2 regions of the Microbulbifer jejuensis genome follow, and region 2 is predicted to be linked to the other one. Evidence: predicted binding sites of a transcription regulator. Region 2 holds the regulator's gene; the other holds the start of a gene.

Region 1 (4,421 bases), on a different contig from region 2:
TTCACATCAGCAATAGCCTTGATAACCTCAATATTGGTCAGAAGGTGCTGACTAGGCTTCAGTGTTTGAACGCACCCACCACCTCCCAGTGCCATCGGCAACACTAGCTGATCGGCCAAATGCTCCCCCACTGGAACACCTGCCTCCAGATAGCGCTTCAACTCTCTGATCGCACGACCCGCCACCCGCTCTGCGCTGACGTTACGCTCCCCCACAGACTCAAATACCTCAGTAACCTCTCCAACATTCACTCGAAGAGAGACCATATTCCCCGGCCCCGCTGAGCTGACGAGCCTTTGATTCAACGAAGACTCAGGCCAATAGCACTTTTTCTTTACTTGGCTTAACTCCCGTTCAGTAACATGCGAAGGGATACGAGCCGACAGCGCTACCGCCTCCATACTGATCACTTCGCCACGCTCCACTAGGGTCAGGGGCTGAATTTTATTCGCAGGATGAATCCTCACACACCAAGCGCCTCCGCCAGCTGGATAAAACCCATATCGTTCGAGATCAACCTCTACGCGGCATCCAATTCCTGACAACACCGGCAAAAAACATTGCTCAATGAAATCGAAGCTCGGCGCCATACCATTATGTGTCCCACCTTCCAGATACAACTCACTCATACCGCCCGCCAACAGCAACGGCATCAGAACTGTCTGAAACACCAAGGTGGTGCTCCCGGCAGAGCCAATCGCAAACCGGTATTCCCCTGGCTTAACCTTACCGGGCTCGAAAGTCACAACCGAAGAGCCAAGCTCATCACCTGTCACTGCTGCACCGCTAATTTCTTTTGCTGCGCGCAAGCAGGCAAGATGCTGTCGCAATAGTCCAGGGCGATTTCTTCCCGCGCGGATATTTTTAATCCGAACCGGCTTACCTAAACACATCGCCAGGGTCAGTGTTGTTCTGAAAATTTGTCCGCCACCTTCCCCTTGTGAACCATCAATTACAATCACTTTATCTTCCTTCAATATTTATCTGGTGGACGTGACGGGATTCGAACCCGTGGATAACAACAACTGGAGTATTACTTCCGGCCTGCAATAGACTTGGAAACGCCCGCCAGCTGACACCCGCGTCAGAGCATCGAGCCTGCATCCTCAACCCTACGCCAAGCGCTGATTGCGTTGTCACCCGTTTTACCTGGCCACCTGCATGTCAATCATTTTAGGTGGTGACACTCCCCCCACATCAGCACGCCCTATAATCTCTGCAACGCTTTTTAGCGTTCGCCATCCCCTGGCAAACTCAGTATTCCTTTACCCTTTCACACACACCACTTGCTTTAGGGTGTATACAACTTCAACAAGATCCTTTTGAGCCTCCATCACCTTTTCAATTGACTTATAGGCTGAAGGCGTTTCATCAATCACACCTGCATCCTTTCTGCACTCTACCCCTGCAGTTGCCTGACGATGCGTTTCCAGCGAGACCAACTTTTTCGCCTTGGTGCGTGACATCACTCGCCCCGCACCATGGCTACAGCTACAAAAGCTCTCTTCGTTACCCAAGCCTCGTACAATGAATGAACGTGCGCCCATGCTTCCCGGGATAATACCCATCTCTCCAGCGCGGGCACGAACGGCACCTTTTCGAGTTACCAGCACATTTTCCCCGTAGTGATGTTCGCGGGAGATATAGTTATGGTGGCAATTGACCGCTTCCATACGTGCTTCAAAGTCCATCCCCAGTGAATCCTTCACTGCCTTGATAACCCGAGCCATCATCACCTCACGATTAATACGCGCAAAGTTCTGAGCCCATTCGACCGCTTCAACATACTCATCAAAGTGATTCGAGCCTTCTGGCAGATAGGCCAGATCCGAATCAGGCAGACGAATATGCCAACGCTCCATATCCTTCTTCGCCATTTCAATAAAATGCGTACCGATTCGGTTTCCCACACCACGGGATCCACTATGCAGCATCAACCACACGTTTTCGTGCTCATCCAAACACATCTCGATAAAATGGTTGCCCGTTCCCAGTGTCCCCAAATGATTGATGTTATTCGTATTCTTCAGCACACCGTGCTTCTCTTTCAACACATCAAACTGGGCTGACAGTGGCGCCCATGCAGCCATCACATCATCAGGCAAATTAGCCCAGGCCCCCTTATCTCGACCCTTGCCCCGTCGACCACTGGTACGACCATGAGGCACAACACGCTCTATAGCATTACGCACACCCGCGAGGTTATCCGGCAGCTGGCCGGCTTTCAGGCTGGTTCGCACCGCCATCATTCCGCAGCCAATATCCACACCAACTGCCGCAGGGATCACTGCCCCCAGCGTCGGTACCACACTACCAATAGTTGCGCCTTTACCCAGATGTACATCGGGCATTGCAGCCACCCACCGATGAATAAAGGGCATCCGTGAAATATTCTTCAGCTGCTCTTTCGCCTCAGCCTCAAAAGGCACACCTACCGTCCAGGATTTGATTGGCACGCCGCCGTCCTGCATTACTTCGTAAGATTGCTGAGTCATGGTTCTATTCCCTTCATTCTCTGCTCTCATTTTTCTTACTATAGGCACAGCGAAAAGAGTGCCAACTTTTACATACAGCCCTGAAACACCTCCTATCTTATTGTTTTAAAACAAGTTTTATTTTTCTTTAGCGCTATTATTGACCTAATGGTCTGCTACCACAAACATCATATAACTATCTTTAAAGATAGATTGTTATTATATTAGATAGTATGAAAACAGTAGCTATCAGTATTCTCGGCACCACCATGGACCGGCGCGGCAAAGGCGAAAAGCGCTGGGATAAGTGGCGACCCACTATTTCAATGTGCCAGCACGACGACTTGCTAATTGATCGTCTCGAGCTGCTCTTTGATAACCACTCCGATAACCTTGCCAAGCAGGTGACAGAGGATATCGCGCGCGTCTCACCCGAGACCGAGGTCGTGCACCACCGCGTCAACTTCAACGACCCCTGGGACTTCGAAACGGTCTATAGCGACCTGCTCGACTTTGCCCGCGGCTACGACTTCAAGCCCAGCAAAGAGAAGTACCTCACGCATATCACCACGGGCACCCACGTTGCCCAGATATGCCTATACCTACTCACCGAAGCGGGCTACCTGCCCGGCCAACTGCTACAAACCTCTCCCGCCAAGCGCGATAGCAACCTGCCGGGCCAATACCAGATCATCGACCTCGACTTATCGAAGTACGACCAGATCGCCTCGCGCTTTCAAAAGGAACACCAGGAAGGCACGACCTACCTGAAAGGAGGCATTGAGACCAATAACGCCGCCTTCAACAAGATGATTGAGCAACTGGAGCAAGTCTCTATCCGCTCTAATGAGCCCATCCTGATCACCGGCCCCACAGGCGCCGGCAAATCCCAGCTTGCCCAGCGGGTGTATGAGCTCAGGAAACAACGTGGCAAGCTTGATGGCCGCCTAGTTGCCGTAAACTGTGCGACGCTGCGGGGTGAAAATGCCATGTCCGCGCTGTTTGGCCATAAAAAAGGCGCATTCACCGGCGCCGCCGCTGACCGACCAGGGTTACTGATGGAGGCCAATAAAGGGTTGCTGTTTCTGGATGAGGTCGGCGAGTTAGGACTGGACGAGCAAGCGATGCTACTGAGAGCAATCGAGGACAAGCGCTTCATGCCCTTTGGCTCAGACAAAGAGGTCAACAGCGACTTTCAGCTGATCGCTGGCACCAACCGTGACCTCACTCAGCAATCCCGCGAGGGGCTGTTTCGTGAAGACCTGCTTGCCCGAATAGACCTGTGGACCTATCAGCTCCCCTCCCTAAAGGAGCGGATAGAGGATCTAGAACCCAATATCGATTTTGAACTGGAGGCCTTTTCCAGCAAGTCTGGCTACCTGGTGAACTTCAACAAAGTGGCCCGTGAAAAATACCTGACCTTCAGCCGTTCACCCGATGCTACTTGGTCAGCCAACTTCCGCGACCTCAATGCCAGTATCACCCGTATGGGCACCCTCGCTGACGGTGGCCGCATTACCGCTGCCGTGGCCGAAGAGGAGATAAACCGGCTGAGACGGAAGTGGCAATCTGCCCCCAGCTCAGATCTGGACCCCGGAGCGCTGATTGTGCAGGTATTGGGGCCTGGCTGCACCAAAGAGATTGATTACTACGATCAATTGAAACTCGCCAGCCTTATAGAGATATGTCGTAACTCCAACTCCATGGCAGAGGCAGGAAGAACACTGTTCAATGTAAGCAGGAAAACCAAGAAATCCAGTAATGACTCCCACCGGGTGAAGCAACTACTGGCTAAACACGGAGTACGGTTTGAGGATATCAAAACGATCCTGAAACACTAATATTTTAACCGAATGGGGGCGGGCTACCCAACCCCCCAAATATGCAACTTGGTAGTAGGCTATTGAACAATGTTCGCTGTGAATGTAACGATAAGAGGTCGCAATC
Region 2 (4,421 bases):
CGGTGAACGGGTGGTTCTAGACGGAGAAGTGGTCATTGATGAACTACCCGCCCCAGGTGGTATCAAACTGGAAACACCCAGTATGACCATCCTGCCAGACAGGGAGTTCGCCGAAACCGACGAAGTTGTTAGTATCACCTCCGGCCCCAACCGCACTACCGGCAAGGGCATGCGCGCCTACCTGAATGAAGACCGGGTGGAAATCCTATCCGATGTTAAGAGCAGCTATGACACCAACTAATCTATTCCGTCACCTGTACAAGATTTCCACCGCTGCGACCCTGATATTCCTCACCGCAGCGGTCTATGCATTACCCGAGGACCGTGAGCAGCGCGTCAATATTAAATCCGACGCGATGAATGCCGCTTTGAGCAGCAACCTGGTCGTTTACAGCGATAACGTCATCATTACCCAAGGCTCCCTACAAATACGCGCAGATCGTGTCGAGGTCTACTTCACCCCCGACAAAGAGGTCCAACGCGTCATCGCTGAGGGAAAGCCCGCTCACTTCGAACAGAAGATCCTCGAAGGGGAAAACCCCGTCAAGGCGCGCGCCCGGCGCATTGAGTATTCTGTCAGCTCGGAAGAGCTTTATCTTACCGGCGAGGCCCTTGTAGACCGGGATGGTAATACTCTGGCAGCCGAAAAGATCAACTATGACCTCACCACCGAGCAAATGAGCGCCCGGGGGCAGACCGGCAAGGGCCGCGTGGAGATGATCTGGAAGCCGGAAAAGAAAGAGAGCCCTGACAACGGGAGGAGAGGCCAATAGATCCCGACCCGGGCCTGGATACAGCACCAAATAACTGCCAAACCTTTATCGGAGGGCACTCTGTGCCCACGGCAAGGAAAGATTTCGGAACACACTATGCCAACGCTCAAAGCGTTACACCTCGCCAAGCAATACAAGAAAAGAAAAGTCGTTCAGGATGTCTCCGTCAGCGTCACCAGTGGCCAGATAGTCGGCCTTCTGGGCCCCAATGGTGCCGGGAAAACCACCTGCTTTTACATGATCGCCGGCCTGGTCCGGGCCGATACCGGGCGGGTATTAATCGATGATGAAGACATCACCGGCCTCCCCATGCACGGTCGTGCACGCAAAGGGATCGGCTATTTGCCCCAGGAGGCCTCGGTATTCCGCCGCCTGTCAGTGCGCGACAATATTCTCGCCATCCTTGAGACCCGCAAGGACCTGCCCCGCTCTGAACGCCAGCGGCAGGCCCAGGCACTGCTCAAAGAGTTCAATATTGCCCATATCGAGCACAGCCTGGGTATGGCCCTATCCGGCGGGGAACGCCGCCGGGTGGAGATCGCCCGGGCACTCGCCACAAACCCCAGGTTCGTCTTGCTGGACGAACCCTTCGCCGGGGTGGACCCGATCTCGGTCAACGATATCAAAGACATTGTTCGCCACCTGCGCGATAGGGGCATCGGTGTCCTGATCACCGACCACAATGTGCGCGAAACCCTCGATATCTGTGAAACCGCCTATATCGTCAGCGAAGGCCATATTATCGCCGCCGGCACCCCGGACGAGATACTCGTCAACCAGCAGGTACGTGAGGTCTATTTGGGACACGAATTTACCATCTAGAGAAAAGCTGCCACTTTTACGATCGAATCCCGCGTATGGCAGGATTTATAGGCACGTTTATTGCTTGTGTTATCCTGGGAAGCGGGGTAGTCTGCGCCATTTCGGGTAACTTTTGCTGAATACCGGCCACCTCGGTTTGTAGCGCCCCCAAATATGAAGCAGTCTCTTCAGCTTAAACTCGGCACCCAGTTGACCATGACTCCGCAGTTGCAGCAGGCAATACGCCTATTGCAACTGTCGACCCTGGACCTGCAACAGGAAATCCAGGCCGCTCTGGACGGCAATCCAATGCTGGAGGTCGAGGCTGACGAGGCCCTTTCAACAGTCAGCGTCGCAGAAAGTAACACCCAACAGGAGCGAACAGCTGACTCAGAGAGCGCAATCGCCCCCTCCAGTGGTGAGCACGAAATCGGTGAAGACAACTGGAGCCAGAATATTCCCGACGAGTTACCACTGGACTCCCGCTGGGATGACATCTACGGCAACTACAGTAGTGGCGTCGACGGTGACAAAGTAGATATTGAGCACAATGCCGCAGGAAGCAGTTTACAGGATCATCTGCACTGGCAGCTCAACCTCACCACACTATCCCGACACGACAAGCTGATTGGCGAAAACCTGATTGATGCGATCAAGCCCTGCGGAATGCTGGGCACTTCCATTGCACAGATCACAGCCTCACTCCATGCTGATGAGGACGAGGTCCTCGCCGTGCTCAAAGCGATCCAACAGTTTGAGCCCACTGGCTGCGGCGCGCGCAACCTGCAGGAATGCCTGCTGCTGCAGTTGCAGCATTTTCCAGCCGCTACGCCCTGGCTTCAAAAGGCCAAGGACATTATCGAACGCCATCTCGAACTGCTCGGCAAACGGGACTTCCGCCAACTGAGCCGGCGCACAAACCTCAGTGAAGCCCAGTTGGGCGCGGTGATTCGCCTGATCCAAACCCTAAACCCCACCCCCGGGGAGCGCTATGGCAGAGAGGAGACCGCCTATGTCATTCCCGACATCCTTGTTACCCGCAAAGGGCCGCGCTGGCAGGTCGACTTGAATGGGGAGATCACCCCGAAAATCCGTATTAACAATCACTATGCCGCCCTGGTCAGACGTGCAGACAATTCCACAGAAAACAGCTTCCTGCGCGACCATCTCCAGGAGGCGCGCTGGTTTTTGAAGAGCCTGCAGAGCCGCCACGAGACCCTGCTCAAGGTGGCGACCTGTATTGTTGAGAAACAGCGGGCATTTCTCGAAGAAGGCCCCGAGGCCATGAGGCCGATGGTACTGGCAGATATTGCCAAAGCCATCGGCATGCATGAATCCACCATCTCCAGAGTCACCACGCAGAAGTACATGCTGACTCCCCGGGGTGTATTCGAGCTCAAATACTTCTTCTCAAGCCATGTCAGCACCGATTCCGGCGAGGACGCCTCGTCAACAGCCATTCGCGCATTGATTCGCAAACTGATCGATACGGAAACCCCGCGCAAGCCCCTTTCCGACAATAAAATCGCCCAGAAACTCGACAAGCAGGGAATCAAAGTGGCACGCCGCACAGTAGCAAAATACCGGGAATCCATGGGAATCCCCTCTTCCAGTGAGCGCAAACGCCTGACCTGACCTGCTACCACCCGCTCTTAACGGCAATGCTGCCCGTTGCCGGACCTATCACAATGCCAAACCCGCCCCGATTGTTTATATGACTTAAGGATTTCATGCAGTCACAAACTGATTGGCGTCCTGTCTGTTCAATCCCCAACCGAAACCCAAACTTTGAGTGTATCCTTCCATTCTGACCCACTTCCTAGTAGGGTTGCGGCCCGAAAGGTAGCCGCATGCCGGTAGGCGATGCACTCGGTAAGGAGAAATCCATGCAGATCAACATTAGTGGTCACCACGTCGATATCACCCCGCCCATGCGCAGCTACTGCGAAAACAAACTGGAAAAGCTGTCCCGACACTACGGCAAAATAACTAACGCCCAAGTTATCCTATCCGTTGAAAAACTGATCCAGAAAGCTGAAGCCCGGGTACATATCAATGGTCATGATCTCTGCGCCGGCTCAGAGGATAGCGACATGTACGCGGCCATTGATGCACTCACGGACAAACTGGATCGCCAACTCAAAAAGCACAAAGAGAAGTTGCAAAACCACCGCTGAATTATGACACTCGAAGCATTACTTTCACCCCGCCTCAGCCTTTGCCATCTGGCCGGGAGCAGCAAAAAGAAGTTACTGCTCAATATTGCCCAGGCGATCGCCGAACAATATCCACAACATGACGCCGATACCATCTTCAATCAGTTGATTGCCCGCGAGCGCCTGGGTTCCACCGGTATCGGGGATGGTGTCGCCATACCACACTGTCGCCTGCCTGGTTGCAGACATCCCATTGGGGTACTCTGCACCGTCAAACCTGCAGTAGATTTTGACGCTACAGATCGCCAATCCGTGGATTTACTGTTTGCCCTGCTGGTCCCCGAGGATGCAGAGCAACAACACCTTGAGACTCTCGCGGAAATCGCCGCTCTGTTTTCCGACAATCTGGTGAGGGATAAGTTAAGGCAGGCGAAAACCAGCGATGAACTCTATGCGCTGGCCATAGATAGCGCCGCCGCCGCCTGAACTGAACGCTAAACTTCAGCGCAAGTAACCCAACATCGGCGAAGCAATGATTCCGGTTTACAACCTCAGTGTGTCGACCTCACAAGGGGATACCCCATGCGCCTGGTGATTATCAGTGGCCGCTCCGGCTCCGGTAAAAGCTCCGCTCTTCAGTTGCTGGAGGACGTGGGATTTAACTGTATCGATAACCTGCCAGCCAGTCTGC

The links. The regulator sigma-54, encoded in region 2, starts transcription at its own class of promoters, with help from an activator protein. The targets are predictions, from matches to a motif close to TGGCACANNNNTTGCNNT.
Region 1: a site for sigma-54 is predicted at 2,542-2,559, ahead of ACL7TT_RS16625 (RtcB family protein). Genes of this name have one in related genera too.

The regions. Positions count from the first base shown of each region.
Region 1 covers NZ_JBLBUB010000028.1:50,349-54,769, reverse strand. The annotation lists gene rtcA (RNA 3'-terminal phosphate cyclase) at 1-977, opposite strand, end outside; gene ACL7TT_RS16625 (RtcB family protein) at 1,266-2,495, opposite strand; gene rtcR (RNA repair transcriptional activator RtcR) at 2,708-4,315, shown strand.
Region 2 covers NZ_JBLBUB010000001.1:42,424-46,844, reverse strand. The annotation lists gene lptC (LPS export ABC transporter periplasmic protein LptC) at 1-241, shown strand, start outside; gene lptA (lipopolysaccharide transport periplasmic protein LptA) at 228-773, shown strand; gene lptB (LPS export ABC transporter ATP-binding protein) at 870-1,595, shown strand; gene ACL7TT_RS00225 (RNA polymerase factor sigma-54) at 1,749-3,209, shown strand; gene hpf (ribosome hibernation-promoting factor, HPF/YfiA family) at 3,461-3,751, shown strand; gene ptsN (PTS IIA-like nitrogen regulatory protein PtsN) at 3,755-4,216, shown strand; gene rapZ (RNase adapter RapZ) at 4,313-4,421, shown strand, end outside.